Regions from separate parts of the Neobacillus sp. DZ-9 genome, predicted to be linked through region 4. Evidence: riboswitches for the same ligand, from Rfam matches in the RefSeq annotation. Region 4 holds a riboswitch; each other region holds the start of a gene.
What was found. A riboswitch is a leader RNA that binds a small molecule or an ion and turns the genes downstream of it on or off. The one in region 4 is predicted to bind S-adenosylmethionine.
Positions count from the first base shown of each region.

Region 1 (7,972 bases), on a different contig from region 4:
GGCCAAGGCAAAAGGCGCTGATGTTATTTTCTGTCCATCCTGTACGGATGATCGTCATGGCTTTCATCGGGTGCGTTACACAAGTCATGCACGTGCAATCGAAAATCAAGTATATGTGGTTTTAACCGGAACAGTTGGCTCTCTGCCAACAGTTGACTTTATGAGGGCTAATTTTGGCCAAGCAGTTATTATTACTCCTAATGATATTCCTTTCCCGCCGCGCGGCATTTTAGTGGAAGGGGAAATCAATGATGATATGGTTGTGACAGCCGATCTTGATTTAGATCTTTTGTATGAAGTCCGCGAACGTGGTTCTGTTACAACCTGGCGTGACCGCAGAATTGATTTATACCCTGATTGGGAAAAGTAGGATGTGTTCGGATGTACAGAAGTGAATTTTTTGTTTTCGATAAGGAAAAACCAATGCCGGTTATCATTCGTAATTATTCAAAAGAGGATTTTGACCAGCTCATAGAGATCCAAGCGGAATGCTTTCCTCCTCCTTTTCCATCAGAATTATGGTGGAATAAAGAGCAATTAAATAACCATGTTACCCTTTTCCCAGAAGGTTCTATATGTGTGGAAGTAGATGGAGTATTAGCAGGATCACTTACCGGACTATGTGTGGATTTTGATCCAAAAGAAATGAATCATTCTTGGGAAGAAATCACAGACCACGGGTATATTCGTAACCATAAGCCGAATGGAAGTTCCTTGTATATTGTAGATATTAGCGTTCGCCCAAAGTTCCGAAAACTAGGGCTTGGTAAGTTAATGATGCAGGCCATGTATCATGTTGTGATTGAAAAGGGGTTTGACCGTCTGCTTGGTGGGGGCAGGATGCCAGGCTATCATAAAGTGGCGCATCAAATGACGCCCGAAGAATACCTGGATGCCATCATTAAGGGGGATGTAAAGGATCCTGTCATTACCTTTCTCCTCGGCTGCGGCCGTGTGCCCTTAGGTGTTTCAACAAATTATCTAGATGATGAAGAATCCTGTAATCATGCAGCGATTATGGAATGGAGGAATCCATTCAAATAAAGAATGGGGGATTATTTACAATTGGAGTATAAACGAATAACAAATATTGATGACCCAAATTTTAAAAAACTTCATGATTTAATGGGGAAGATATTCCCGCCTGAGGAAGTATTGGATTATGAGTTATGGAAAGAACCATTAGAAGATCCAAGTATCCGCGTGTTTGTTGCTATTGATGATGAACAGGTAGTTGGAGCTACAGAATACCGCTATTACCCTGATTGGAATATCGCAATGACAGACTTCACCATTATCAGTAAACCAGGGTTAGGCATTGGCCGATTTTTAGCACAGAATCGTTTGAAGGATTTACAATTGCTTGCAAAAGAGAACGAAAAAGAGCTATTTGGTATGTTCGCTGAAATTTATGATCCATATAGAGTGGAACATCATGAATTTGGCGGTGTAAAAGTGATGGATCCTTATGTTCGCAGGGAGGTACTATCCCACCTAGGGTATAAACGTTTAGATCTAGCTTACGTTCATCCATCATGGGAAAATAACGGTGAGGCTGTCTCCGGCCTAGATTTATGCTATATGCCTACAAGCGATGAGGTACATCGTTTGCCTGCAGCGCTTGTAAAAGATTTTCTCACTACGTATTATTCAGTGCTTTCTAATAAACCGCAGGAATGGCTTTTTATGATAGAAAAAATCGATAACAAGGAAACAATTGAATTATTGCCTCTATAAAAAAACTATTGACTTTGACAGAAGATTCAGCTAATATTCATTTTATATTCTTGGAAATTTAATGAAAAATTATATATCTCTTATCCAGAGCGGCGGAGGGACATGGCCCGATGAAGCCCGGCAACCTTCAAGGTAATCCTTGAAAAGGTGCTAATTCCTGCAGGTTTTTATAAAACCTGATAGATAAGAGGAGGAATCCAAGCCCTCTTCTTATGAAGAGGGTTTTTCGTATTTTCAAACTATTTATTGAAGGGGTGCAAAAAATGACTGTTATAAAGGTGGCAATCTTAGGTTTTGGTACGGTGGGTGAGGGTGTCTACCGGACGATTGAATCACATGCTTACGACCTTGAAGCCGTTTTAGGCAAGAAAGTGGAAGTGGCTGCAATTCTAATTAAAAATAAACAGAGGGAAAGAAATATTCGTAAAAATATTTTAATAACTACAGACTTTGAAGAGATACTCAACTTGCCAAAGCTTGATATTGTAATTGAAGCCATTGTAAACAAGGAGCCGACCTTTACATTTTTGCAAAAAGCAATTGAGCGGGGCTGCCACATTATTACAGCCAATAAGGAAATGTTTGCACACCATGGAAAACAACTGAATGAGCTTGCAGAACAAAATAACGTCTCTGTGGGCTTTGAAGCCACAGTTGCCGGGGGAATCCCGGTGATTCAAACACTAAAACAACTATTAAAAATTAACCGGGTTCAACAAATTCAAGGAATATTAAATGGGACCTCGAATTTCATCCTAACCGAAATGAGAGAAAAGAAATGGTCCTTTGCCGAAGCACTGCTTCAGGCTCAAGAAAATGGTTATGCAGAAGCAGATCCAACCAATGATGTCGAAGGCTTCGATGCATTCTACAAAACAATGATTCTAAGCCGAATTGCATTTGGGGAAGAACCGAATTGGCAGGATGTTGAACGTGAAGGAATCACTTCCATCACAAGTGAATTAATTGACGCTGCCGAAAAGTTAGGATTGAGGTTTAAACATATTGCAAGTATCTCTAAGGAAGGCGGCCAAATACAGGTATCTGTTAAGCCGGCTCTTGTCGGGAAGGAGAATCCTTTTTATCATGTAGAGGGCGTCGAGAATGCTGTTAGTGTTCATTCAGATATTGTTGGCAGAATTACACTGCAAGGACCAGGAGCGGGAATGTTTCCTACCGCCAGTGCAGTTATCGAAGATTTGGTATATGTCTGCCTAAATAATCAGAAGGATAGAACATTTAAAGTTGAGGATACGACAGTTTCTGACCTGCAAAGAAGCTGCAAAGAAGAGCTTTGGTTTGTACATGCTCAGAGCAATTATTTTCAAAGCATTCCGTCTAACTTGATTGAACAAACATTCAAACAAGCCTATATAATCAGGGCGACAAAGAGGGATGTAGAGGGGCTGGCTAATCAAGATAAGGAAATTTCTTATTTCCCAATAGTGGGTGAGTATCAGGCAGCAAATGAAGACAAAGTATTGACAGCTCAATAGTAAAAAAAGAGGGCAGCAGCCCTCTTTTTTTAGTTTTTTAAGAATTTGAAAATAATCAGAAAAAATCGTTCGTAACTAGGGATAAGTTTAGACATAATCGTATGTTGAGCATATTGTGTAAAAGCTCGACCTATGGACTAGTTATTGAATACAAGGGAATGGAGGGGGCGGCATGTTAGGAAATAGCTTATATGAACTTTTGCTGACCAAGCTTATTAATTCATTCACTTATGAGTTTTGGGTGAAACCAGAAAGCGTTCATCGGATTGATAAACAATCACGCGAAAAACCTGTAAATGCAGATGGGAAAAATTATATGGTTGGACCAGGAAATGGGGAGTATTATGATGAAGCAGGAATTAGTGTTTCAGTGGGAAAAAATGGAGTAATTGTCCTTGAACATACGGAAATAAATACTTTTGCCGTGTTAGTACATGAAACAGAAATTAACGATATTACTCATATTGCCATTGTTTATGATAATAGATATCCGTATTTATACATTAATGGTGAATTTGTGAAAATTGGTGAACGAAGCCCTAAAAGGTATGTCTACCCGACAGGGATTATTGGTAGTTTGTCAGGCGGATCTTTTAAAGGAGAAATCAAAGAGATTAGGCTTTGGGACCATTGCCGGACTAATAAACAACTTAAGACTTATATGAATCAACAGATAAGTAGAAACAAAGAGGGGCTTTACGGAATTTGGCCAGATCGTCCTGTAAAAGAAACGGATGTAAGAGTGAAGCAAAAAAACACCCAAACCACCCAAAAAACTAGTAAGGCAAACAGAGAAAATAAAAAGAATCAAAATATTGAAGTCAGTATCATTATTCCATCTTATAATAAATTTCCACTCAATATATTTACCCTTTACTCACTCGAACAACAAACATTTAATCCTTCAAAAATAGAAGTAATCTTTATAGATGATGCATCTACTGACCAAACAGAAGAAAATCTTAAAGGTTATAATCCACCTTATCATTTTAAATATATCCGTAATAAAAGTAATCTTGGAAGAGCAAATGTGCGAAATTTAGGTATTCAAGCAGCAAAAGGGAGCATCCTGATTTTTCTAGATGCTGAAATGATTACAGAACCAGATTTTGTTGAAAAGCATTTTAAGTATCATCAATCTCAAAATAAGGTTATTTTGTCAGGTGTGATGCATTCTAAGAAGATTTATTCATGTATCTTTCCTGAGTTTCCTCAGGATGTAATGAACAGGATCCAAACCTTAACCAAAAATAATCCAGAGAAAAACAGAAAGCTGCAAGACTTAAAATTACCGTTGGAAAAGCCGTATCCATTAATAGAAAAAGACGATATTACCAATAAAACCTATACGGATTTAGTTTTTAAACCATTTACGTGGTTTGAGACGATAGTTAAAAATTTTGATGTGGACCTAGATGGATTTATGTTTCCATGGATGGCATTTCTTACAGGGAATGTTTCCATCCGTAAAGAGTTTATTCAACAAGCAGGTTTGTTTGATGAGGACTTTGTTCAATACGGCTACGAGGATTGGGAAATAGGGTACCGTTTATATAAACTGGATGCCAAATATATTGTGTCCAACGAATTAATAACTTACCACCAAGAACATCCTGTGGGAATAAGTAAATGGAAAGAGGCAATTCAAAACCTGGGGCTCTTTATCTTAAAGCATTATGACGTCGATGTTTTAATTCTTGGATTAGAGCTTTCAGGCATAGTAGATTTATTAACGATGAATAAGGTACTAAGCGAGTATAAGTTACTTATGCAAACCTATCCAGAGAGATTTCAAGAATTCCAAGAGAGATTTATTCGCATTCTTCAAGCAACTGTCCTATTACTTCAAATAGATATTCGTCACATTAATATCTTAGGGGCTGCAGGTTTTGGTTCAGACGAAAGAAAAGGCCTTCAAGAAGATATTAATTCCCTTAAATCCCTTGAGGAATTCACCAGTTTAACCAGCCTTTTAGAGAAAATCTTGAATTCCTAAATATTATTCTAAATTAAGGGGATGGAGTGAAGAAAGTGGTTTCCATAATAACTTGTACAATAAGAGATGAGAGTATCAATAATGTTTTCGAAAATTATCAACAGCAAACCTGGAAGGATAAAGAGCTAATTATTATCCTAAATAAGGATTCCATGGACATCGATAAATGGATCAAAAAGGCAAAGAATTATCAGTGTGTCCAGGTATATCAACTGCATGAAAAAGCAACATTAGGCGACTGCCTGAATTTTGGGATTATGAAATCAAAATATGATTTTATAGCAAAATTTGATGACGATGACTATTACGGTCCTGAATATATAAGCAGCGGGATGGAAGCTTTTAAAAATAAAAATATTTCAATAATCGGTAAAAGTTCATTATATATTTATTTTAAAAATAAAAAAGCACTGATTTATATGTCGGGTAAAGAAAATTCCTTCGTTGACACTGTTGCCGGAGCAACACTTATGTTTAGAAAGGATGTATTTCAACAGGTTCAATTTGAAAAAGTGAATCGAGCTGAGGATTACTTTTTCATTGATCAGTGTAAAGAAAAGGGGTTTCACATCTATTCTACTGATCGCCATCATTTTGCTGTAATTCGGCAAGAAGCAGAAAAGCATACCTGGAAAATTTCTGAAGAAGAGCTTATGGAATGGGGAGATATCATCACCTATACAGACGATTTTAAAGCAGTGATCGCAAAAGAGATTGATCATTGAAAGCTTGAATGTAATAAATTTAAAGCGTGGTGACATTAAATCAATAATGTCATCTTTACATAAGGAAGGTTTGTTTATTTTCCCACAGACTTATCCACATTGCGCGGATTGGTATTACGTTATTTTAAATGCTTATCCACAAAATCCACAAACGGAATGGAGGTAATAATTTATGTTGTTCACAATACCTCCAAATTTCTAATATTAAAATGTTAAAAATATGTGAAAGCCGTTGTCATTTTTTGTGGCGGAGAGTATATTAAAAGTGTAGAGAAGATAGTGAAAAGATTCACAAACTTCTGCTACAATAACAGCTAGCTGATCCACCCTTAACAATAAGGGAAATTAAAATCATTAACAAACTTGTGAAATGTTTCACAAGAAATTAATAGGAGATGATTGTGATGAGATGGTACAAAACTCCTCTTGCAGCAGTTGTATGGACAGTATTACGAGTTTGGCTTGGCTTACAATGGATTGAGGCAGGTTATCATAAATTAACAGGCGGTTTCGATGCAGGCGGTTTTCTTAAAGGAGCTCTGGCAAATGCAACAGGGGAACATCCAGCAGTGCAAGCTTGGTACGCTGATTTTTTACAACAATTCGCGATCCCAAATGTTCATATCTTTAACGTCTTGATTCCTTGGGGAGAAATGCTAGTTGGTTTAGGATTAATCGTGGGTTTAGCAACGATTCCGGCATTAATCGCTGGTGCATTTATGAACTTAAACTTTATGCTCGCGGGAACAACAAGCACTAACCCAATTCTTTATACAGCAGCGATGATTCTATTATTCGCAGGCACTGGAGCTTACTACTTCGGACTTGACCGATTTGCAGTACCTTTTATCAAAGGCAATTTCCAAAAAGTCCGTGCAAAAAATGTGCACATCAATTAGTGTTAAAACAATGAAAAATTTATATTAAAGAAGCAGGGCAAAACCTGCTTCTTTTTTTAAAGGATTATTTTCTATTTCGATTTTGGACGCGCTGGTTTGCTGCATTAGCTCGTGCCAGTGCCTCAAGATCCGCTCCATCAGCCATTTCCTTTGAAAACTCAACATCCTGTCCATCTGATTTCATGTTTTTTGGAACTTGTGGAAGTGAAGCTTTATTTTTATCTCGTGAACCATGTCCGCGTGAACGACCCATCATAAAAACCCCTTTCAAATGTTAACTCTTGAGAGGAAAGATGCTCTCCACTCTAGTTTTAACAAATTTAAAGGGGTCCATTAATGGAAAATTCTTTAAAAATTTGGTGTACTATAGCTTCGTTTTTCTGTCGGCATAACCGCCTGCACGGTCTGCCATTTTAAATTCCCGCTGATAAGATACCTCTTGCATGCTTGTAAGACTGTATTTCCCTCTATCCTTATCCTTTTTCTTCTTTTCAGCCATTTTTGCTCATTCCTTTCAACATTTTTTTGTCAATCGTCATCAAGCTATGTGGTAAAAATAAAGCACTTTATGTACTTATTTCCATTTTTACCTTATAGGAAAGGAATGATACTGATTTTAAGAAATTATATTTCGTAAGGCTTTTTGAAGATCCGGGTATTTAAATTCAAAACCTGAATCCAATAATTTATTTGGTAATACTTTTTGACCATCGACAACTAATGTACTCATTTCTCCCAAAAGTAATCGAAGGGCAAAGCTGGGAACCGGCAACCAGTGAGGGCGGTGTAATTCCAGTGCAAGTGTTTTCCCAAACTCGCTCATCGTAACCGGGTTAGGAGCCGTAAAATTAACTGCTCCTTGAATGTCCTCGTTATCAATAATAAAAGTAATTCCTTTAACTATATCTTCAATGTGAATCCACGACATCCACTGCCGGCCATGACCGATATTCCCGCCAATAAAAGCCTTATATGGAAATGAAATTTTTGGCAATGCTCCCTCATCACGGTCAAGGATTATTCCGAATCTGCAAAAAGAAGTGCGTATTCCTAATTTTGATGCAAAACTTGCCTCGTATTCCCATTGCCTGACGGTTTCAGCTAAGAAATCATTCCCGA
Region 1 is NZ_JCAIOL010000009.1:223,032-231,003, forward strand. Features, by position in the region: gene AC59HZ_RS23475 (carbon-nitrogen hydrolase family protein) at 1-370, shown strand, start outside; gene AC59HZ_RS23480 (GNAT family N-acetyltransferase) at 382-1,044, shown strand; gene AC59HZ_RS23485 (GNAT family N-acetyltransferase) at 1,066-1,737, shown strand; SAM riboswitch class I at 1,815-1,927, shown strand; gene AC59HZ_RS23490 (homoserine dehydrogenase) at 2,001-3,233, shown strand; gene AC59HZ_RS23495 (glycosyltransferase) at 3,406-5,229, shown strand; gene AC59HZ_RS23500 (glycosyltransferase family 2 protein) at 5,256-5,954, shown strand; gene AC59HZ_RS23505 (DoxX family membrane protein) at 6,359-6,853, shown strand; gene AC59HZ_RS23510 (YfhD family protein) at 6,918-7,106, opposite strand; gene AC59HZ_RS23515 (YfhE family protein) at 7,218-7,352, opposite strand; gene AC59HZ_RS23520 (TIGR01777 family oxidoreductase) at 7,470-7,972, opposite strand, start outside.
Region 1: linked by a shared signal. The riboswitch ahead of AC59HZ_RS23490 (homoserine dehydrogenase) and the one ahead of AC59HZ_RS11235 (peptide-methionine (S)-S-oxide reductase) in region 4 are both predicted to bind S-adenosylmethionine.

Region 2 (7,972 bases), 120 kb from region 4:
ACGGCAAATGGTTATGAAGGGTTTACAATGAAGCCTTCAAAAAAGCCTGTATCTTAATAGTAAGATAACTAATAAAAACCCAAATAATAGCCACTGAAATAAAAAAGTGTCTAATATTTGGGTTTTTTTTATATTTGGGTACAATGTAATAATTTTAATATTATTGTAATCTTAACAAGCCCCTCCAACATATGATACACGGATTGGTCATTTAATCATCGTATTGGAGGGGTAGAAGTGCCAAGAAGATGGGGTATACTGTTTGTTGTGATTTTATTGATGTTGGCAAATTTCACTTTTGGGATTCCCTCGGGGTATGCGGCTTCTGTGGGCAAGCTTATTATCATTAATAAGGCAAATAACCGTCTTGCGTACTATGACAATGGTCGATTTATCCGCGAGTTTAAAGTTGGGACGGGAAGAAGCCAATCGTTAACGCCGGAAGGAAAATTTAAAATTGTGAATAAGATTGTGAACAGGCCATACTATAAGGGTCATATACCTGGAGGAGACCCGCGTAATCCCCTTGGTAACCGCTGGATCGGACTAAATGCACGAGGAACTTGGGGAACAACGTACGCCATTCATGGAAATAATAATCCAAGCTCCATCGGCGGTTATGTGAGCAGCGGCTGTATTCGGATGTATGATAATGAGGTAGAGTGGCTATTCAGTCAAGTGCCAATCAATACGCCAGTTGTTATTACCTCATCGGCAAAATCCTTCAATTCAATCGCTACAGCCAATGGATATAAGGTTTCAGGAGGGTCTAGTACACCGACAGTTCCAGTAAGTACAAATGGAGGTATCCTTAAGAAAGGCAGCCAGGGTCCTGCCGTAATGGATCTTCAACGAAAACTGACTTCCCTAGGATATAATACAAAAGGGACAGATGGAATTTTTGGAGTAAATACAGAAAATGCACTTCGACAATTTCAAAAAGCCCGAAAGCTGACAGTCGATGGTGTTGTTGGACCAGTAACGAAAAAAGCACTAGGCATTAAATAAAATATCGAACTGTAACGCACTATGGATTCTTCTTAAAGGGTTCACTTGTGGGGGGCACGAAGACAAATTGGCAGATGAAATGGCATGTAAATTGACGCATGCCATTTTTGTTGTTATATCAAGGTTTAATTTCAATTTCATTTAGAATTGGCAGTCCAATATTAAAGTGTTTTTTGAGTGACAATACTTGTTGTACATTGAAAATTCATGTCAATATAGCTGTCATTTACGCTGCCGAAACGTGGTCAAGCACCTCATAAGTGAATCCTTTAGGATTCTTCTAAAGTGCGTATTTTATTAAAAATTAACCATTTCCTTAATTTGTTCATAAATAGGACATATTTAGCAGTTATGATAAATGGTAGGTGGATTGGATTGAATATGATATAGAACTGTATTATAAAAGTATGTAATATGTATTAGAAGGTAGGTGTTAATAAATGAATACTTTATTTCAAAAAGGTCAAGGTATTTTTAATAAATATATTGGCTTTTTCTTTTTGGCTGTATTATTCCTTTGGATAAAAACATATATAGTCCAACTAACACAGTTTAACTTAGGTATAGAAAACTATTTACAAAAGTTTTTATTATTTATTAATCCATTAGGATCATCTCTGTTGTTTTTAGGATTGGCATCCTTTTTTAAGGGTCGTAAAAAATACATTTGGTTAATTATTATCGACTTTTTCTTGTCGTTTCTTTTATATGCCAATGTTGTTTATTATCGTTTCTTTAATGATTTTATTACACTCCCGACATTAACTCAGACCCAAAATTTTGGTGACGTAAGCAGCAGTGTTACTTCCTTATTAAGGCCTTATGATTATTTGTTTTTTGTGGATATCGTTGTCTTGATTGCTTTAATGGCCTTTCGTTTTGTAAAACTTGAGGTCAAAGATATGGGCCGCCATAAATTAGCTGCCTTATTTTCCATAACATTGTTCATTTCATGTTTCAATCTTGCATTAGCTGAAGTTGATCGTCCGCAATTATTGACAAGAGGATTTGACCGTAACTATATTGTGAAGTATTTAGGGATGTATAATTATACGATTTACGATGCAATTAATAGTACAAAAGCATCTGCCCAAAGAGTTATGGCAAACAGTGATGATGTTACAGAAGTCCTTAATTATACGCAATCAAATTATGCTAGTCCGAACCCGAAATACTTTGGTGCCGGTAAAGGTATGAATGTGATTTATTTACATCTTGAATCCATGCAAAACTTCCTAATTAATTACAAGTTAAACGGACAAGAAGTGACTCCTTTTTTAAATTCATTAACGAAAGATAATAACACTCTATATTTCGATAACTTTTTCCATCAGACTGCCCAAGGTAAAACATCTGATGCAGAATTTATGCTGGAAAACTCGTTATTCGGGTTACCACAAGGCTCGGCTTTTACTACTAAAGGTTTAAATACGTACCAGGCAGCTCCAGCTATTTTAGGACAGAATGGATATACTTCTGCCGTTTTCCATGGGAATTCGGGAAGTTTTTGGAATCGGAATGAAATTTATAAATCGTTTGGTTATGATAAATTTTTTGATTCACAATATTATAAATTAGATTCTGGTAACTTGGCGGAATATGGACTGATGGACAAGCCCTTCTTTAATCAATCCATTCCATTATTAGAAACATTGCCGCAGCCATTTTATACAAAATTTATTACCGTCTCGAATCATTATCCTTACCCTCTTGATGAAAAAGAGGCTACCATCGCACCTGCTGCTACGGGGGATAAATCAGTTGATTCGTACTTCCAGACTGCCCGTTATGCAGACGAAGCGTTAAAGCAATTCTTTGATTACTTGAAGAAATCAGGTCTTTATGATCATTCCATTATTATTATGTATGGTGACCACTACGGTATTTCAGAAAACCATAATAAAGCTATGGAAAAAGTGCTTGGAAAAGAAATTACTCCTTTTGAAAGTACTGGATTACAACGTGTACCTTTCTTCATTCGTGTACCCGGTATGGAAGGCGGCGTAAGCCACGAATATGGTGGACAAGTTGATATTCTTCCTACACTTCTGCATTTGTTAGGTATTGATACGAAAAATTATATTCAATTTGGAACTGATTTGTTATCAGAACAGCACGATGATTTGATTCCATTCCGCAATGGAGATTTTGTTAGTCCAACGATTACCTCTGTTGGTGGTAAATTCTATAATTCCAATAACGGTATGAAATTAGATAATGATCAGGTAGAAGAGGCTAAGAAAGATCAGAAAATCGTAGAAGAAAAATTATTACTTTCGGATAAGGTTGTGAATGGGGATTTATTACGTTTCTACACCCCTCAAAACTTTACTCCAGTTGATCGTTCAAAATACGATTATAATAAAAAAGATAAAGCGGATTCCAATAAATAAAAAATAAGCAAGCTGCCCGAGGTTAAAATCTTGGGCAGTTTTTTATTGACTAAAAAAAATATTTATGTTATTTAAAATATGGGTTAGCACTCAAAGTGATGGAGTGCTAACGAGTATATAAAGGAATTGATTTTTCAAATTTGAAGGGAGATATCTTAAATGATGGAAACAAAACAGTTTCAAGCTGAATCCAAACGACTATTAGACATGATGATTAACTCCATTTATACTCATCGTGAGATTTTTCTAAGAGAGTTAATTTCAAATGCAAGCGATGCCATTGACAAGCTATATTATAAAGCGTTAACAGATGATTCTTTAACCTTTGATAAAGATAGCTACTACATAAAGGTAAATGCTGATAAGGCAGGCAGGACCCTAACAATCATCGATACTGGAATTGGGATGACAAAGGAAGAGCTTGAAAATAATCTTGGAACCATTGCCAAAAGCGGCTCTTTAGCCTTTAAAAGCGAAAATGAAGTGAAGGATGGCCATGAAATCATTGGTCAATTTGGTGTCGGGTTTTATTCTGCCTTTATGGTGGCTGACGTTGTTACCGTTACCAGCAAAGCGTTAGGCAGCGATACGGCCTACAAATGGGAATCTTGTGGTGCAGAAGGATATACGATTGTGCCATGTGAGAAAGATTCCGTAGGTACTGAAATTATTTTAAAAATCAAAGAGAATACCGAAGACGAGAATTACGATGAGTATTTAGAGGAATATCGTTTAAAATCGATCATTAAAAAATACTCAGACTTTATTCGCTACCCAATTAAAATGGAGGTTTCTTCAAAAAGACTTAAAGAAGGCAGTGAAAATGAATACGAAGATTATCAAGAAGAACAAACCATCAATAGTATGGTGCCAATTTGGCGCAAGAACAAAAAGGACCTGACTGATGAAGATTATGCTAATTTCTATGCAGAAAAGCATTATGGTTTTGATAAGCCTTTAAAGCATATCCATATCAGTGTTGATGGGGCAGTAAGATATAATGCCATCCTTTATATCCCGGAAAACATTCCGTTCGATTACTATTCACCTGAATTTGAAAAGGGCTTAGAGCTATATTCCAGTGGAGTATTGATTATGAACAAATGCTCTGATTTACTTCCGGACTACTTTAGCTTTGTCAAAGGTATGGTCGACTCTGAGGATTTGTCACTGAATATTTCACGTGAAATGCTGCAGCATGACCGCCAGTTAAAGCTGATCGCGAAAAATATCAGCAAGAAAATCAAAAGCGAATTACAAGCTTTATTGAAAAATGAACGTGAAAAATATGATGAATTTTACAAGTCATTTGGCAGACAGTTAAAATACGGTGTATACAGTGATTTCGGAACACATAAAGAAGAACTGCAGGATCTATTGATGTTCTATTCTTCTAAAGAAAAGAAAATGGTAACCTTAGATGAATATGTTTCAAGAATGCCGGAGGATCAGAAATATATTTATTATGCTACCGGTGATTCCATTGAAAGAATTGAAAAATTGCCACAGACGGAGCTAGTGGCAGACAAAGGTTATGAGATTCTATATTTCACCGATGATATTGACGAGTTTGCGATTAAAATGCTTATGAACTACAAGGAAAAAGAATTCAAATCTGTCTCTAGCGGTGATCTCGGAATTGAGGCAGATGATAAGCAAAATGATTCAGGCGAAGCGACGGAAAATAAGGACCTGTTTGATTATATGAAAAACATCTTATCAGGCAAAGTAACGGATGTTAGAGTTTCAAAAAGATTAAAGACCCATCCGGTATGTTTAACCACTGATGGTGAAGTCACGATCGAGATGGAGAAAATTTTGAAAGCCATGCCTGGTAACCAAAATATTAAAGCGGACAAGGTATTAGAGATTAATACAAATCACGAAGTATTCAAATCGTTAAAAGATTCATTTGCGAACGATAAAGAAAAATTGTCTTTATACACGAGCCTGCTGTATAATCAGGCTCTGTTAATTGAAGGTCTTCCAATTAATGACCCAGTTGAGTTTACAAACGATATTTGCAAAATCATGGTATAAATAAAAAGGGTTGCAAGCGAGGCTTGCAATCCTTTTTATTGTTGCTTTTTCACAGCATCCTTCATTTATGCTAATTGCAGTTTTTTAAACAAAATAAATTGTTAAAATATTTTAATCATTTATATTGACGAATCCCTATTGGTATAGTAGGATTAATGACATCAACTAAATATCGCTTATCTAGAGCGGCTGAGGGACTGGCCCGTTGAAGCCCGGCAACCTACAAAGAAAGGTGCTAATTCCAGCAAAATGTGCTCATTTTGGGAGATAAGGTGTTTTACATAAGTGAAGACGCCTTTCCTTAATGGGAGAGGCGTTTTTGTGAAAAGGGGGGCGAATTATCTGAAACCATCAGAATGGCAAGAAATTGCTTCACACCTTGAGCAAATGCTTGGCACATTAAAATTCGGATCCATCACCCTAGTGGTGCAAGATGGCAAGGTAGTACAAATTGAGAAAAATGAAAAGGTTCGTTTTCAATCGAATAAACGCGCTGACTAGACAAACTAGAGGCGGTCTTCACCATATTTCTGATGGAAGACTGCTTTTTTTATAGACTGAGAGGAGGCAAATAAGAAATGACGAGTTCAGTAACTTATGAAAATTGGAATCAAATTTCAGATTCGTTTTCTATAGAAGATGAAACAAAGGGAGCTCTTGGTGTTCTAAAGTGGGCCTATAGTAATTATCTAGAAGAGAAAATTGTTTATGCATCCAGTTTTGGTGCGGAAGCAATTGTTTTAATTGATTTGATTCACCAGGTGAAACCAGATGCCCATATTGTTTTTTTAGACACGGGGCTGCATTTTCTGGAAACCTATGATGTCATTGATAAAATCCAAGCCCGCTTCCCTACACTGAAAATTGAAAAGAAACAGCCGGCACTTACATTGGATGAACAATCTGCCCAATATGGATCAGCTTTATGGAAACGGGATCCAAACCAATGCTGTCAAATTCGAAAAGTAATTCCGTTAAGGGAAACGCTGACCCAGAAGGAAGCATGGATCTCGGGGCTTCGCCGCGAGCAGTCACCAACAAGGCAGAATACTCAATTTCTAAACAAGGATGACAAATTTGAAAATATTAAAATTTGTCCATTGATTCATTGGACTTGGGATGAAGTTTGGTCCTACATCCGCGAGAAAGACCTTCCTTATAACGAACTGCACGATCGTAATTATCCAAGTATAGGATGTTTTCCTTGTACTCAGGCTGTAAGCTCTAATGGTGATTCACGTGAAGGGCGCTGGACTGGAAGCAGCAAAACTGAGTGCGGTTTGCACTCATCGTAAGGAGGGGGTTCTAACGCTTACAATTATTGCTGTTACCATCGGAATATTCTTTGCCGTAAATATTGGAGCCAGCGGGGCAGCCGCCTCAATGGGAATTTCCTATGGCGCCGGAGTAATAAAAAAACAAGTGGCTTTATTCCTTTGTGGAATAGTGGTCTTTCTAGGTGCCTGGCTTGGTGGCGGGGAGGTTGTCAAAACAATTGGCAGCGGTATTGTTCCAAGCAGTACCTTTACAAATGCGATTGCCTTAATTGTGTTAGCTGCAGCAGCCTTATCCTTATTTTTAGCAAATGTTTTTGGTATTCCGCTATCCACCAGTGAAGTTACGGTAGGTTCTGTGGTTGGCGCAGGCATTGTCTATCAATCGGTATACCTAGGGAAGCTTTTATGGATTGCCGTGTTTTGGCTGTTCACACCCTTTGCAGCCTTTGTGATTGCCATCCTTGCTGCCAGTTTTTTAAAAATAAAACCAATAAAGTCCTTTGTTGAAAAGTCAAAGGCTGGGCCCATTTTGGTAGTAATGGTTATCCTCATGGGATTGTTCGAAGCCTTTTCAGCAGGAATGAACAATGTGGCAAATGCTGTTGGACCATTAGTGGCTGCGGGTTTAATGTCTAAAGGAAGTGGAGTTCTTTGGGGTGGTCTGGCGGTTGCCTTAGGTGCTTTCCTTCTTGGTCACAAAGTGATTGAAACAAATGGCAAAAAAATTACCACACTTAAGTTAGAAGAAGGCTGTGTCATTTCAGGTACTGGAGCAAGCATTGTCACTGCTGCTTCCATATTCGGAATACCGGTGCCATTAACGCAAATCACTACGTCTTCGATTATAGGAATTGGTTTTGCCAAGCATGGGAAATCCGTTTTGAAAAAGGACATTGTTGTACAGTTGTTGAAAGTTTGGATTGTTTCACCCGTATTATCAATGGTGCTTTCCTATACGATCATCCAATTAGTAATTGTCCAAAACTTTTACCCAATCATCGTTATGATTGGAGCTCTCATCTCCGTTTTCGGAGTTCTGTCCTTAATGAGAAAGTCTTCACCATCTGGTGCGGCTTCTAATACAACAATCACAAATGAATTTAAACTAGTAAAGAAAGGTTGATCATTATGTCATTTTTACCAAAACCTCATGGAGGAAAGCTTGTAGAAGCCTTCGATCCTTACTATGATTTTTCAAATGTTGAAAAAGTACTTAATATTGATGCGATTGCATTAAGTGACCTCGAATTGATT
Region 2 is NZ_JCAIOL010000003.1:453,831-461,802, reverse strand. Features, by position in the region: gene AC59HZ_RS10675 (flavin-containing monooxygenase) at 1-57, shown strand, start outside; gene AC59HZ_RS10670 (L,D-transpeptidase family protein) at 238-1,008, shown strand; gene ltaS (lipoteichoic acid synthase) at 1,449-3,401, shown strand; gene htpG (molecular chaperone HtpG) at 3,564-5,441, shown strand; SAM riboswitch class I at 5,615-5,715, shown strand; gene AC59HZ_RS10655 (YezD family protein) at 5,784-5,942, shown strand; gene AC59HZ_RS10650 (phosphoadenylyl-sulfate reductase) at 6,020-6,736, shown strand; gene cysP (sulfate permease) at 6,669-7,841, shown strand; gene sat (sulfate adenylyltransferase) at 7,847-7,972, shown strand, end outside.
Region 2: linked by a shared signal. The riboswitch ahead of AC59HZ_RS10655 (YezD family protein) and the one ahead of AC59HZ_RS11235 (peptide-methionine (S)-S-oxide reductase) in region 4 are both predicted to bind S-adenosylmethionine.

Region 3 (7,972 bases), on a different contig from region 4:
AACCTAGCGCCCATTCAATCCGAGCATCTCTGCCAGCAACACCGCGGCGGTTCACGTAGGTAGTGATTCCTTTTGCGAGGTAATCAACCGCACCATATTGGACCTTCGCATTACTATTGGCAATGACTTCGGTTAGAATATTGGCTAGTGTATTCGATTCTTCCATCGTTGAAATATAGTTTTCAACGTATGTTACGGAGCTGTTGTCATCCGCCACGACAATCACATGATTGAATAGATTCGCTTGGGCATCATCCTGTACAAACACCGCTTGAATTGGTTCAGAGATTTCAACATTTTTAGGAACGTATAAGAATGCTCCCCCATTCACAAGTGCAGCGTGAAGGGCAGTTAAACGGTGCTCATCAGCGTTAATAGCCTGTGTCATATAGTACTTTTTCAATATGTCGCCATGGTTCTTTGCTGCGGTGAAAATATCGGTAAAAATAACACCCTTTGCTTTTAGATCTTCTGATAAAGATAAAAAGCCAGGAGTTTGATTTCGTTGAATGTATAAGTTCTTATTCTCTTCAACTAATGCTTTTACTTCTTCTGGAAGTTCAGCTAGTGAAGTGTAAGCAGCACTTTTTACAACATGCTGATTAAATTGTGTAAAGTTCCATTTATCAATTTTCGTTTTGTCAGGTCGCGGCATTGGCAATTCTTCGAAGTGTTCTAATGCCTTTAGACGAAGCTCTGCAAACCAGGCAGGTTCGCCCGTCTCTTTTGAAAAAGAACTCACAAACCCTTTATCAAATGGTAATTTTGTTTCTGTTGTCATTGTAATCCTCCTAACTGCTTACGCTTCTTGCCCAACTGTTTCATCTTCAATGCCGAGCTCTTTCTTAATCCAGTCATATCCTTCTGCTTCTAAGCGTTGTGCAAGCTCTGCGCCGCCTGATTTCACAATACGGCCTTGCATCATAATATGCACATGGTCAGGAGTGATATAGTTTAAAAGACGTTGATAGTGAGTAATAATTAAGCAGCCAAAGTCTTCGCCGCGCATTTCATTAACACCCTTTGAAACAACCTTTAGAGCGTCAATATCAAGACCAGAGTCAATTTCATCTAGAATCGCCATTTTTGGCTCCAGCATCATCAATTGAAGGATTTCGTTACGCTTTTTCTCACCGCCGGAGAAGCCTTCATTTAAGTAGCGCTGTGCCATATCTAAATCCATTTCTAAGAATTCCATTTGCTTATCCATTTTGCGGATAAACTTCATTAAAGAAATCTCATTGCCTTCACCTAAACGGCTATTTAGGGCTGAACGTAAAAAATCCGCATTCGTTACGCCGTTGATTTCACTTGGATATTGCATTGCAAGGAAAAGACCTGCGCGAGCACGCTCATCTACTTCCATTTCAAGAACGTTTTGACCATCTAATGTGATGCTGCCACTTGTTACTTCATATTTTGGATGCCCCATAATTGCGGAAGATAAAGTAGATTTACCTGTTCCGTTAGGACCCATAATTGCGTGAATTTCTCCACCTTTTATTTCAAGGTTTACACCCTTTAAGATTTCTTTCCCATCAATTTCTACGTGTAAATCCTTGATAGTTAAAGTTGATCCAGCCATATTAATACCTCCGAAAAGAATGTTTTGTATCTTGTAGATCACAGGAGATCTATAACTCTATTCTCATTTTATTCTCATTCCAATCTTATAACAAATGAAATGTATTAGCAACTCTTAAACAGTAAAAACCAAGCAGCTATTTTCATTGAGGATGTCCTAAATGAGAATATAAAGAGTGGTTTTCGAAAAATTCAGACAACTATCCAATTATGTAAAACACACTCGATTAAAATGATACCTCATTTTTTTCATAATTGCCAAGTGGATTCAGGTATAAAGTCTTTTGTATTTTTACCCATTTAGGTTGATTCATGTATCCTCAGTTTCTACCTATATCTATATGTAAGGCCCTTTTAAACTTAGTTGTTGATTTGCGTTCCAGTCAACTTTGTTAAAAATCAACACTAGCCTTTAACACAGCCATATGAAAAAGCAGGCTTACATCGCCTGCTTTTTCATGGTACTTATTCAGATACTGGTACAACGGCACCTTTGTATTTTTCAAGGATAAAGTCTTGGATTTCTTTTGAATGAAGTACTTCAACAAGTGCTTTGATTGCTGGCTTGTTTTCATCACCTTTACGAACCGCAATTACGTTTACATATGGTGATTCTTTATCTTCAATCGCAATGGAATCTTTAACTGGGTTTAAGCCCGCGTCAATCGCATAGTTTGAGTTGATTAGAACCGCATCGCCTTCGCCATTGTTATAGATTTGTGGTAATAATTTTGCTTCATAGTTTGCATCAAATTTCAAATTCTTAGGATTTTCAACAACATCTTTCAATTCAGCTTTTGTTTTATCAATGCCATCTTTAAGTTTGATTAGGCCTTGTTTTTCAAGCAATGAAAGGAGACGGCCGTGGTCTGCTACAGAGTTGCTCATGATTAGGTGAGCACCTTCTGGAAGGTCGCTTAGTTTTTTGTATTTCTTAGAATAAATACCAATTGGCTCGATATGGATTCCGCCAGCATTGACAAAATTATATCCAAACTCTTTATTTTGAGACTCTAAGTAAGGAATGTGTTGGAAATAGTTAGCATCAAGTTCTTTTGAAGCAAGAGCTTTGTTTGGTAAAACATAGTCAGTAAAGGTTGTAATTTTTAAATTAATCCCTTTTTCTTTTAAAAGCGGTGCTGCTTTTTCAAGAATTTCAGCGTGGGGAACAGTAGATGCCCCGACAACTAATGTTGTTGTTTTACTGCCCTTTTCAGTAGTACCTTCTGATTTTTCTTCAGATTTACCGCAAGCTGCCAGCGCAAGTGCAAGTGTTAATGCTAAAAGTACTGTTAACCATTTTTTCATTTTAACCTCTCCTTTTTTTATCGTTTATCTAATTTTGAAGTGATGAAATCACCAATAAATTGAATCACAAACACAATAAGTAAAATGACGACTGTTGCCATAAAGGTGACATCATTTTGGTTTCGCTGATACCCATAGTTGTAAGCGAGACTTCCTAAGCCGCCTGCCCCAATCGCACCTGCCATCGCTGTGTAACTGACAAGGGCAATGGCTGTAACTGTAATACCTGAAATGAGTGCCGGCATTGATTCCGGAAGAAGCACCTTCCAGATAATCGTACCAGTTGTTGCTCCCATCGATCTGGCTGCTTCAATGACTCCTTTATCAATCTCTCTTAGTCCAATTTCCACCATCCGCGCATAAAACGGCGCAGCTCCAATTATTAATGATGGTAATGCAGCATTAACACCAATCATGGATCCAACCAATATCGTAGTTAACGGAATTAATAACACGATTAAGATAATAAATGGTATAGAACGGAAAATATTCACGATCGTACTGAATACCGCGTTAACCGGTTTATTTCCCCATAAGTTTCCATTAGAAGTAAGAAATAAAATTAATCCAAGCAAGGTCCCTAAAATAAAAGTTGCAAGAACCGAGATCCCCGTCATATATAGGGTATTTTTTGTTTCTTGCCACAAAATAAGCCAATCAACATTTGGAAAATACTCCTTAATCATTTGCTACCACCTCCACTCCTACCTGTTGAGAACGGATAAAGTCAACTGCATTCATGACTTCTTTTTCGTCCCCATCGATATGGATGAAAAGCGTACCATATGAACCACTTTGGGTTTGTGATATTTTCCCCTGCAGGATATTTACCGTAATATTGTTATTTCTTATTAAATTAGTGATAATCGGCTGCTCAGCAGATTCCCCAATGAAGGTTAGTTGGACAATCAGACCTGATTGATAACGTTCAAGCAAATGCTCTGCAGTATCCTTTGTTTCTTCCGGCTCTGTCACTTGTTGGACAAATCGTTTTGTAATCGGCTGTTGAGGGTTTTTAAATACATCGAGAACTGAACCAAGCTCAACCACTTTTCCGCTTTCCATTACCGCAACACGGTGGCAGATCTTTCGAATGACATGCATCTCATGTGTAATCAATACAATGGTTAAGCCAAGCCGTTTATTAATATCAACTAATAATTCCAAAATTGAGTCGGTTGTTTGCGGATCGAGCGCGGAGGTTGCTTCATCACAAAGCAAAACCTTTGGGTTATTCGCGAGTGCTCTGGCAATTCCGACCCTCTGCTTTTGCCCGCCGCTCAGCTGTGATGGATACGCATTTTCTCTGCCCTCAAGACCAACTAGCTTAATGAGCTCATTAACTCTTTTTTGTCTTTGTGAGCTTGGAACCCCAGCTATTTCTAATGGAAAAGCAATATTTTCGCTGACTGTCCTTGACCAAAGAAGATTAAAATGTTGGAATATCATGCTAATTTCCTGGCGTGCCTTTCGAAGTTCGCTGCCCTTTATTTTTGAGATAACACGACCAGCTACCGTTACAGTTCCATCGGTCGGCAGCTCAAGTCCGTTGAGCATACGGATTAAAGTACTTTTCCCAGCACCGCTATATCCAATTACTCCGAAAATTTCTCCTTCTTTAATTTCCAGGTTGACGTCATCGACGGCTTTTAACTGCCCCTGTTTCGATGGATAGATTTTTCGGACATTTTTTATCGAGATCATAGTCGTTTCACCTACTTTTTATCCTATTTACTTAAAATTCTGAAATTACAACCTATTACTTGATTATAGGGTTTGATTGTTTGGTAGAAAAAATTCCTATTTTAGGAAAACAAAATGCCTTTCTGCACAGGCAGAAAGGCATTATTAATATAACCTTTCTCCCATCTCCCAAAGCAATCGCTTTGTGTGAATTGGCACCATTTCAATAAATTGACGGTTGCCGGGTTTCATCGGGCACATCCCTCCACCTCTCTTGATAAGAGCATCCTATATATTCAATTAACACGTTAAATTATTTAAGTAATTATTTTACGAAAATTATCGTACCACGGATAAAAAAGAGTGTCAATGAAATTTTCGAAAAAAAGAATTTAGGAAATATTAAACATTTACTTTTAACGAAGTTAAGCCTGTTGCAGACTCAATCGCGGATTCCAGGTCTTCAATCAAATCCTCGACGTTCTCGATACCGATTGATAGGCGGATTAAATCTTCTGATACACCTGCTGCCTTAAGTCCTTCAGTATCTAGCTGCTGGTGTGTTGTACTCGCCGGATGAATGATTAAACTTTTTGCATCCCCAACATTAGCAACATGAGCCCATAAAGAGAGGGAATCTATTAGCTTTGCTCCAGCTTCTTTTCCACCCTTAATTCCGAAAATAACCATAGATCCTGCCCCTTTTGGCAAATATTTATAGGCTAACTCGTGATCTGGATGTGTTTTGTGCCCTGGATAGGAAACCCACTTGACGGCAGGGTGATTTAACAAATATTCAACGACTTGATTTGTATTGGTGACATGCTCTTTCATACGAACATGCAGCGTTTCAAGACCAAGTGTAAATAAGAAAGCATTTTGTGGGCTTAAGGCTGGTCCAAGGTCACGAAGGAGCTGGACTCGCGCTTTGATAATATATGCAACGGCCCCTAGTGCCTCTGCATAGACAAGATCATGATAGCTTACATCTGGAGTAGTAAAGCCAGGGAATTTAGACGAATTCCAATCAAACTTACCGCCATCAACAATGATGCCGCCTGTCGTGGTGCCATTCCCCAGGAGCCACTTGGTTGCGGAGTGTACCACAATGTCTGCACCATGTTCAATTGGTCTGCAAAGGTAAGGTGTTGCAAAGGTATTGTCAACAATTAATGGAACTCCAGCCTCGTGAGCAATCTCTGCAACTTTTTCAATATCAAGAACGCGCAAGCTTGGATTACCAATTGTTTCAGCAAAAACTGCTTTTGTTTTTTCGGTAATTGCCGTGCGGAAGTTTTCCGGATTATCTGCATCTACGAATTTTACTTTAATCCCGTATTTAGGGAGAGTAACCGCAAATAAATTATAGGTTCCGCCATAGAGATTGGATGCTGCAACAATTTCATCGCCTGCTTCGGCAATATTTAGGATTGCGAGTGTGATGGCAGCCATCCCGCTAGCGACTGCTAGGGCGCCGACGCCTCCTTCTAGGAGAGCGACACGTTCTTCAAATACGGTGGTGGTTGGATTATGAATGCGGGTATATATGTAACCTGGTTCCGCTAAGCTAAACAGATTTGCTGCATGTTCTGTGTTTTTAAATTGATAGGCATTGTTTTGGTAGATCGGAACAGCGCGTGCTCCTGTTACGGGATCTGGTGTTAATCCGCCATGAACACTTAATGTTTCAAATCGATACTTTTTTTGATTTTCTGCCATTACACCCACTCCTTTTAAAATAAATAACCCCCGCTTCAATAAGAAGAGGGGGTCTCTCTTCTTATCTTCCGAAGCCTTTTCTGCTCCGCTGGAATTAGCACCTTGGTTGTCCAACCGGTTGCCGGGCATCATCGGGCCAGTCCCTCCGCCTCTCTAGATAAGATTACTTTATTTGATTGATTTATTGGTAGAATATTCTAAATTCAGCATACATGATGTCTAATTCCGAGTCAATAGCTTTGATTAAACTATTTTCACAAAATCTTCCTGTGCCTTTGTGAGGTAAAAAAGGGATTCGAGAAGCAGGGTCGTTCTTAAAGGAGCTGAAATGCTGAGTTTTAGTGTTCGTAACCTTTTCTTCCCCTCGAGGAGTTGTGTCATTGCATTTAGATCGCCGCTAATTTCGTATTTAGCAGGTTGGTTTTGAAGTGTAAAAATGGTTCCATTTTTTATTACCAGTTGTATGGAGTGTTGATTGGTATTTATGTTCACTCGAAGGTCCGCGTTTTCTATCAATGGAAGGATATGCCTTTGTTCTTTTATCTTTGTTAGAAAATTATTTAAAGCCTCTATCATTTTCACCACTCCGGTCCCATGCTTTTACTAATACTATTCATCATGGGGCGCTATTATCCTTTTAATAATGCTCGACAGTTATTGCGGGGATCGGCGGAGGTGTGTGTCGAAATTGGTGGAATTGTTATAAATTGTTCAATTGTTTGTAGTTAAGGATGGGTGATATTTTTATAAAATTTGAAGTAAAGAAAGGGTGTGGAACATGGCTTACAAACCACGAATAGAGTCACTAGAGTTACTGATTCTTAGGATTTTAAACACGCGAATGGAGTTGACGGAGAATGAAATGCAGCATTATTTGAATCTTGAAAAAGGCTACGAAGGGGAAGTTCAGTTTGATTTATTAACGGAGAAAGTGCAAAGTCAATGTTTTATTTTAAATGATTTGCAGCTTGAGGCCGGTAATAAAAAATTCCAAATTGATTCTGCGCTCCTTTTTCAACAACCGATCTACCTTTTTGAGGTGAAAAATTATCAAGGAAATTTTGTTTTTAAGCGTGATAGGTTAGAAACTCTAAATGGAAAAGTATATCAAAATCCGCTTGATCAGTTAAATCGCAGCAAAACCCTACTAAGTCAATTACTCCATAATTTAGGCTACAATATACCGATTAAGGGATACGTTGTTTTTATTAACCCCGAGTTTTACTTATACGAAGCACCCTCCAGCGAGCCCATTATTTATGTACCTCAGTTAAAAAGTTTCATGAAAAAGTTAAATAGTATTCCATCCAAATTATCTTCTCGGCAGAACGTTCTCGCAGATAAACTAGTTTCTTTGAATCAAATTGATTTACCATATGCAAAGCTCCGGGCTTATAATTTTGGTTTTCTTCGAAAAGGGTTAACTTGTTGTGCGTGCCATTCCTTTAAAGTATCATTGGCTACTGGAAAATTGATATGTATTGATTGCGGGAGCGAGGAAGCAATTGATGCTGCTGTTATACGGAGTGTGGAAGAAATTAAGCTGTTGTTTCCGGATATGAGAATTACCACTAATGTTGTGATGGAATGGTGTGGGGGGTGTCAATGAAAACAATTAGACGGGTTTTAAAGGAAAACTATATTTCTACTGGTAAGAAAGAATATAGTTTTTTAAATT
Region 3 is NZ_JCAIOL010000008.1:140,196-148,167, forward strand. Features, by position in the region: gene sufD (Fe-S cluster assembly protein SufD) at 1-781, opposite strand, end outside; gene sufC (Fe-S cluster assembly ATPase SufC) at 800-1,585, opposite strand; gene AC59HZ_RS21785 (MetQ/NlpA family ABC transporter substrate-binding protein) at 2,050-2,892, opposite strand; gene AC59HZ_RS21790 (methionine ABC transporter permease) at 2,910-3,578, opposite strand; gene AC59HZ_RS21795 (methionine ABC transporter ATP-binding protein) at 3,571-4,596, opposite strand; SAM riboswitch class I at 4,755-4,859, opposite strand; gene AC59HZ_RS21800 (O-acetylhomoserine aminocarboxypropyltransferase/cysteine synthase family protein) at 4,978-6,294, opposite strand; SAM riboswitch class I at 6,353-6,458, opposite strand; gene AC59HZ_RS21805 (hypothetical protein) at 6,538-6,870, opposite strand; gene AC59HZ_RS21810 (nuclease-related domain-containing protein) at 7,073-7,903, shown strand.
Region 3: linked by a shared signal. The riboswitch ahead of AC59HZ_RS21795 (methionine ABC transporter ATP-binding protein) and the one ahead of AC59HZ_RS11235 (peptide-methionine (S)-S-oxide reductase) in region 4 are both predicted to bind S-adenosylmethionine.

Region 4 (7,972 bases):
GCCAAAACGATGCCAGTTGATTTGATTATTTGCGGCAAAATGTCCATTGATGGAGATACCGGGCAAGTCGGACCAGGAATAGCAAGAAGGCTGGATATTCCACCGCTGACTTCCGTGAACAAAGTGGAGGAAATAAATCAAGAAGAAGGATATGCCATTGTCCATCGCAAATTGGAGGACGGATATGAAGTCGTCAAGTCCACACTGCCATGTTTGTTTTCTGTAGAAAAAACAATCAATGAAGTGCCATATTCCCCGCTGCCAAACATGATTAAAGCTGCTAGATACAAACCGCATATCTGGTCTGTTGATGACCTGGAAGGGGTTGATATTAAGCAGCTTGGTTTGAAGGGATCCCCAACGATTGTTTCCAAAGTATGGGCTCCGCAAAAACCAGCAGGGGGAACATTCCTTGAAGGCAATCCACGGGAACAAGTGGAGCAGTTGCTTTCTGTCGTGCTTGAAAAGCGAGAACTGTTTGAAGTGAAGGGGGAAATGTAATTGGATTTCAAAGATTACCAAGGTGTTTGGGTATTCATTGAACAAAAGGATGGTGTGGTTGCTTCTGTATCCCTTGAACTATTGGGTGCTGGAAGGAAGTTGGCAGACAAACGGGGAGTGGAATTGGCCGGCATTTTAATCGGTGAAAATGTTAAAGATTTAACAAAAACCGTATTTGAATACGGAGCAGATAAAGTGTATGTCTATGACCAACCCATCTTTAAAGATTACCGAACTGAGTCCTTCATGAGGGCGCTGCTGGATTGCACGGAAAAATATAAACCAGAAATTATCCTCTTCGGGGCTACCTCAACGGGAAAAGACCTGGCAAGCGCAGTTGCCACCGATATGCCGACAGGTTTGACGGCGGATACGACAGAGCTAGATGTAGAAGAGGAAACGGGGTTACTCTTGGCGAGCAGACCGGCATTTGGCGGAAATATTATGGCAACCATTTTGTGTAAAAAATACCGACCGCAAATGGCAACGGTTCGCGCCAAAGTCATGAAGGCGCTGCCTCCTCAACCTGGAAGAACAGGGAAGATCGTTGAAGAAACAATATCCCTAAAGGAAGAAGATATTCGGACAAAAGTCTTAGAAATAGTAAAGGAGACGGTAAAGAAAGTTAGAATCGACGAAGCTGACATCATTGTTGCCGGCGGGAAAGGCTTAGGGAGTTTCGAGGGATTTCAGTTAATCCATCAATTGGCGAAATCCGTCGGAGGAGCGGTTGGTGCCAGCCGAGATGTGGTGGAAGCAGGTTGGATAGAACACGCACATCAAGTAGGGCAAACCGGTGTGACTGTGACGCCAAAAATTTATTTTGCAATCGGAATTTCTGGTGCGATTCAACATATTGTGGGTATGAAAAATTCCGGTTTAATTATTGCCATTAATAAGGATAAAGATGCTCCTATTTTTCAAAACTGTCATTACGGAATTGTTGGCGATGCCTTTGAGATCGTTCCTATACTAATCGAACAGTTTCAAAATGCTTTATCTAGAGAAAAGGTAAGCAGTAGCAGCGAAGGATGAAGTAATTTTGTAAAACAGAAAGGTGGGGTTAGTAAGGTCCCACCTTTGTTTTTTTATTTATTACTTGAATTTCTTTTAAGCGGGTGTTATTGTTAATAAAAATAAATAGCGATAAACTTCTTATCCAGAGTGGTAGAGGGACAGGCCCTATGATACCCGGCAACCATCAGTCAAAATATTGACTTGAAACGGTGCTAATTCCTGCAAAGGTGTTAACCTTTGAAAGATGAGAGAAAAGTATTTCATCATACCAACCTCTCTTTATATCAAAGAGAGGTTTTTTGAATGGTAAGAAGGCTTATCGCTCAGGAGGAGCGATATTAAATGGAAAGAGCAGTGTTTGGTGCAAGCGAATTTTTTAGTCAAAAAGCATTTATTACAGGATTTCGTGGGATTGAAAAGGTTCGAACAGGACATCTAAAAGACTCAAATGTGAAGATAGTAGAAATATGGTTTAATCCTTGGAAGGTATCTTATGATGAAATAGTAGAATTGTTTTTTGACTTACATGACCCTACATCTAGAAAAGGTCAGCAATTTAAAAATCAATCCTTCATTTTCTTTGCTGATCTTCATCAAGTAACAGTAGCGAAACAAAAGAAAAACGACCTCCAACAACTATATAAAAATGAAATTATTACAGAAATTACTCCAGTATGGGAGCATATTAGCTTTTGAATTCATGATAGGGATGTGAACTATGAACTATACGACCGAGCGCACACGGCGCCAAATCATACAAAGTTTTATGCGTGTTTTACAAACGAAACGATTCTCACATATCACGATTCAAGATATATGTGACGATGCATTAATTCATCGCACGTCTTTTTATCGGTATTATGAAAATAATTACAGCCTGCTAAGAGATTTTATTTATCATTATCTGAAGAGATTATTAATTAAGTATGTACACACAGGATGAATTTAAAAAATATATAAGATTCTACGATTATAATTAAATTGAAAGGGATAGACGATGAACCTCTATCCCAATTGTTTTATCCCTTCTGATAAAGCTAAGTTCCCTTTTTCTTTTTCGGGCCCAGATATTCATATTCGCTTGGGTTGATTTTTTTAAAACCACTCGGATGATAAAAACGAAGCAAATCTTGATTTACGACGATATCTGATATCTTGAGTTCATTTTCCACTCTGTTTCTGGTGTTATTGCATGCCTTTTCATCAGAAAAAAGAGTCCCCGTAGTCACGCTATAGCATATTCCCCCTGATTGTATCACTTTCGATGAGACAAAGTCCCCATTTCTAAAAGCAACCCAATTTCGGTGCTGTGGCGATAATAGATCGGAGCCAAATTCGATATAATCTTTTGTATCGATTCCAAGAAGATGAAGAAGAGTCGGTCGCACGTCAACTTCCCCGCCTACTTGATGCTGCAATCCGCCACTAACACCTGGAACATGAATGAATAATGGAACCCTCTGAAGATTAGTATCCATTACCGGTGTAATTTTGTCCTCCTCAAGGGCTTTTGCCAGGGCAGGATAATTGTTACTGGAGAGACCATAATGGTCCCCATAAAGAACGATCACCGACTTATCATATAATCCATCACTTTTCAGAGCATCAAAGAATTGTTTCAATGCTTCATCCATATAGTGCGCGGATTGGATGTATTGATCTAACGCCCAGTCCCCAAAATCTCCTTTTGGGAAATCTGTATCCGCAGGATCAATCTCATATGGAAAATGGTTTGAAAGTGTAATGAACTTTGTGTAAAACGGTTGATTTAAACTTTCAAGCATCCGTATGCTTTCGGCAAAAAAGGGCTTGTCCTTCATTCCGAAATTTTTTATATTTTTCGATGTCATGCTGTAATAAGAACCGTCAAAAAACTGGTCATATCCTAATGCCTTATACATCACATTTCGGTTCCAGAATGTCTTATAGTTTCCGTGAAAAACTGCCGAATTGTATCCGTATCCTTTTAAAATTGCAGGAGTTGCTTGATAGGTGTTCTGTGCTTTGTTTATAAACACAGCGCCTTGATTCAGGGGGTATAGCGAATTTTCAATTAAAAACTCCGCGTCAGACGTTTTCCCTTGTCCTGTTTGGTGATAAAAATGATCAAAATAAAAGGTATGGCCATCATGAGCCAATGAATTCAAAAAGGGTGTGACAGGTTGTCCGTTCGGCAATTTAAAATCAATGATAAAATTTTGCAATGATTCCATTGAAACAAGTATGATGTTCATTCCCTTCGCCTTTCCAAAGAGATCTGGATTGGGAGGGGTATAGGATGCTTTTCGGTAGTTGACCACATTTATAACATTGCTATCGGATGCGAAGACACGTTGACTTGATGAATGTAAATATTGAATCATATCAAAGATAGTATAATTGTACACACCTAGGTATTTAACAATATAATTCCGATCAAATGAGAGGGATAAAAGTCGCGGCCGGTCTTTTTCTGCCAGTGCTAAATTTACAAAAAAAACGGTGATAGATAACATCAAAACGAATTTGAAGGTGATCCGCTTTTCATTTTTCAACTGTTTATATTTGGTGCCGGCAAGAACTATCAAGAGGATTGTATCGGTAAAATAAAAAATATCGAAGAAAGACATCAAACCTGCAGCACTATCCCCTAATTCTGATGCATTAAATTTTGCCTGAAGCAATACTGGGACAGTAATAAAATCATTGAAAAAACGGTAATAAACTATATTGACATACAATAAAAGAGACAAGAAACATTGGATTCCAATCAATACAAGGGTAAAATTCCTTTTGGAAATGAAAGCGAACCCTAAAAAGAAAAGTGAAGAACTGATAGGATTGAAGAATAATAAAAACCTTTGAAAATTATTGTCGATGCCCAATTTAAAATTAAGTTGGTAAGCGATATACGTTTTTATGCTGAACAAAAATACAGCAATGACAAATAAAACTAGATAGTTATTAACAGTTTTTTTCATATTTTTCACCTCTCAATCCAACACATAATGGCTATATCATGACACCGTTTAAGCAGACATCAACAGCCATGTATAACAGGGCCTAAAGATAAAGGACTCAAAAATCAGTATTAACGGTTTAAAAGAATTTCATTAATTTAATCAATTTATTTGGCATTTACTAGCTAATGGTGGTGAACATTTATAAAATGTTCAAGCTAAATATCTAACAATTATACTCTTATTTGGATAGTTTTATTTATTGGAATATGAATTTTTATTAACTTTACATAGACTTAACCAGGCGTTAACACTAGATTTAAAGATTTGTTATATATTTTTATTAAAATGGTATTTGACGGGGGGCTTATATTTAGTGATTTTCTTTTAATTTGATTTTTTGGAGTCGCCAGACAGTTTATGAATTCGAATTTATACAATACATATTTAAATTTCTTTCAAGGGAATTTCAACTGGTGATGAATGCTGCAAAATAAATGATATTACCTAGGGGGTAACGTCTTGGGTTCAGCAATATCGAATATAACGGATGATATTAATTTCTTCATTTATCTCTTATTTGCAATTGTGTATTCGTATCAGATTGTATTCATGCTTGTTGCTCTCAAAGCAAAACAGAATCATAATTCAGGAACTAGCAATGTTCACCCTAATAAATACGCAGTGATTATCGCAGCACGAAATGAAGAAATCGTTATCGGACAACTAATCAAAAGCATTAAAGCCCAGAAGTATCCTAAGGAATTGATTGATATTTTCCTTGTAGCTGACAATTGTACCGACAAAACTGCCATGATTGCAGAGGAAGCTGGGGCAATTGTAAGGGAGCGCTTCAATAAAACTCAAATTGGTAAAGGGTATGCCCTCGATTATATGTTAAACATTATTGAAAGGGAATTTTCAACAGAAAAGTATGAAGGATTTTTTGTGTTTGATGCCGACAATCTCCTTGATGAGAATTACATTATGGAAATGAACAAAACCTTCAATCAAGGATACAGGGTTATTACCAGCTATAGAAACTCCAAGAACTACGGTCATAATTGGATTTCTGCAGGTTATTCACTTTGGTTCCTGCACGAAGCTGAATATCGCAATCATCCAAGAATGATTCTTAACTCTAGTTGTGCTATTTCTGGTACAGGTTTTCTAGTACATGCCGACGTTATTAGGGAGAACGGAGGCTGGACACACCATCTACTTACTGAAGACATCGAGTTTACCATTTCTCAAATCATTAAAGGCGAACAAATTGGGTATTGCAAAAACGCTATTTTCTATGACGAGCAGCCAGTCACTTTCTCCCAGTCCTGGCATCAGAGACTACGTTGGGCGAAGGGGTTTTACCAAGTATTAGGAAAATACGGATGGGAAATGTTCAGAGGTATTTTTCGAGGAAAAGGGAATAGATTTGCATGTTATGATATGACCATGACAATATTGCCAGCCATTCTCGTTACCTGTATCAGCATTCTGGTAAGTGTCTTATTGTATATAGCTGGTTTTTTTGAAATAATAAATGGAAAAGTGAATTTCTATGTAATCAGTATGACAATATTAAAATCCTTCGTCTATAATTACAGTATACTGTTTATCATGGGTCTAATCACAACTTTGACTGAGTGGAAGAAAATTCATTGCTCTGGCTGGAAAAAAATCGTATATACAATCACTTTTCCGTTGTTTATGGTTACCTACATTCCTATTTCAATCGTAGCCTTGATTAAGGACGTTGAATGGAAACCAATTGCTCACACAGTGGCGAAATCTCTGGATGAATTAAGATAATTGTACCGTTAGCATTAGGTGAAAACCAACTACTAGACTGATGTAGTAGTTGAGATTAATATATAGATGTAGAACGGAGTATACAGGTCCCATACAATGGGACCTTATTTAATTGGGAATCTTTGTTTTCATTTGTGAATTCTTGATAGGGATGTGTACCATGAACTATACAACTGAACGAACACGGCGTCAAATCATACAAAGTTTTATGCGTGTTTTACAAACGAAACGATTCTCACATATCACGATTCAAGATATATGTGACGATGCATTAATTCATCGCACGTCTTTTTATCGGTATTATGAAGATAAATACAGCTTGCTAAGAGATTTTATTTATCATTTATCTGAAGAGATTATTAAATTAAATAAGGAGTGTAATTCTGACACGTTTAAGTTACTGGTTGATTATGTAGATGAACATTTTGTGTTATTTGAAAATACGTTATTGGGGTCTGATGGGCATATCTTTTTCAAAAGCATGGTTAAAATTGCCAGTGATATTTTACGTGAACATTCAAAAACAGAGGATGATCCCATTTCAACAAAAATCAATCAGTCGAAGTATCCTGAGGTTATGTGTGACTTATACGCCACTTCGTTTATGACCATCTTACAGAATTGGGTTAGTAAAGAATATAATTATAAGAAAGAGGAGCTGTTCGAAATCTTCAATCAGGTGATGTTGTAATAATACAAATTGCTGATAATGTATTATTTTGATGCACTCGTTCTATTTTGGTTTTTGAACCCTTCCTAATCCCTTGCTATAGTGACTATTGTGAAGAGGGAATACGATGATGTTTTGTTTTTACTGAATGAGATCTACAGGAAAAATAAACATTTATTCGAAATAGGAGGGAACAAGTAGGGTGAGATCAATCATAAAAGGCCGTTGGGCTATATTTGCTTTATGGCTGATTGCAACAATAGTGCTTACAGTCATTCAGCCCGACATCAATGCCATACTGCGGCAAAAAGGACAGCAAGGAACAGGTAATGAGAGCCCTTCGGTCATAGCAGACAATATCCTCAAAAAGATGGATACAACCAAAGGTACGAACAACCTTATCGTTTTTTATGATAAAAATAAAATATCTAATGATGAAATGAAAAAAATCGGTGATGCAGTAAAGTCAATCAGTGATAGCAGCAAAGAACTTGGTATTACCGATATGATCGACCCTTTTAGTATGCCAGAAGCAAAAAGCTCTTTGGTTTCTAAAGATGGCACGACTCTTATGGTGAGTTTTAAGATTGATAAGAAATCAAGAGAAGTGGACGATATAAAAAGAGATTTTGATAGCAAACTTAATAAAGTACCTGTTAAGTACTATCTTAGCGGAGAAGATTTTATCAATAATGATTATCTAAAAGCTTCTGTATCAGGAGTTGAGAAGAGCGCTGCATTGACCGTCATCTTTATTTTAGTTGTGCTTATTATTGCGTTTAGATCAGTCGTAACGCCATTGATTTCCTTAGTGACGGTGGCCTTTTCCTATCTTGTTTCTATGGGAATTGCCGCTCAATTAATTGATAAAGCAGGATTTCCGATTACAAGTCTTACCCAAATGCTCTTAGTGCTTATCCTTTTTGGTATCGGCACGGATTACAACATCCTTCTGTTTAATCGATTTAGGGAAGAACTATCCCATGGACACTCGGTAGATGAATCGATCATCAGAACCTATAAAACGGCGGGTAAA
Region 4 is NZ_JCAIOL010000003.1:576,312-584,283, reverse strand. Features, by position in the region: gene AC59HZ_RS11245 (electron transfer flavoprotein subunit beta/FixA family protein) at 1-501, shown strand, start outside; gene AC59HZ_RS11240 (electron transfer flavoprotein subunit alpha/FixB family protein) at 502-1,536, shown strand; SAM riboswitch class I at 1,654-1,769, shown strand; gene AC59HZ_RS11235 (peptide-methionine (S)-S-oxide reductase) at 1,861-2,214, shown strand; gene AC59HZ_RS11230 (TetR/AcrR family transcriptional regulator) at 2,237-2,461, shown strand; gene AC59HZ_RS11225 (LTA synthase family protein) at 2,556-4,478, opposite strand; gene AC59HZ_RS11220 (glycosyltransferase family 2 protein) at 4,980-6,266, shown strand; gene AC59HZ_RS11215 (TetR/AcrR family transcriptional regulator) at 6,427-6,957, shown strand; gene AC59HZ_RS11210 (MMPL family transporter) at 7,139-7,972, shown strand, end outside.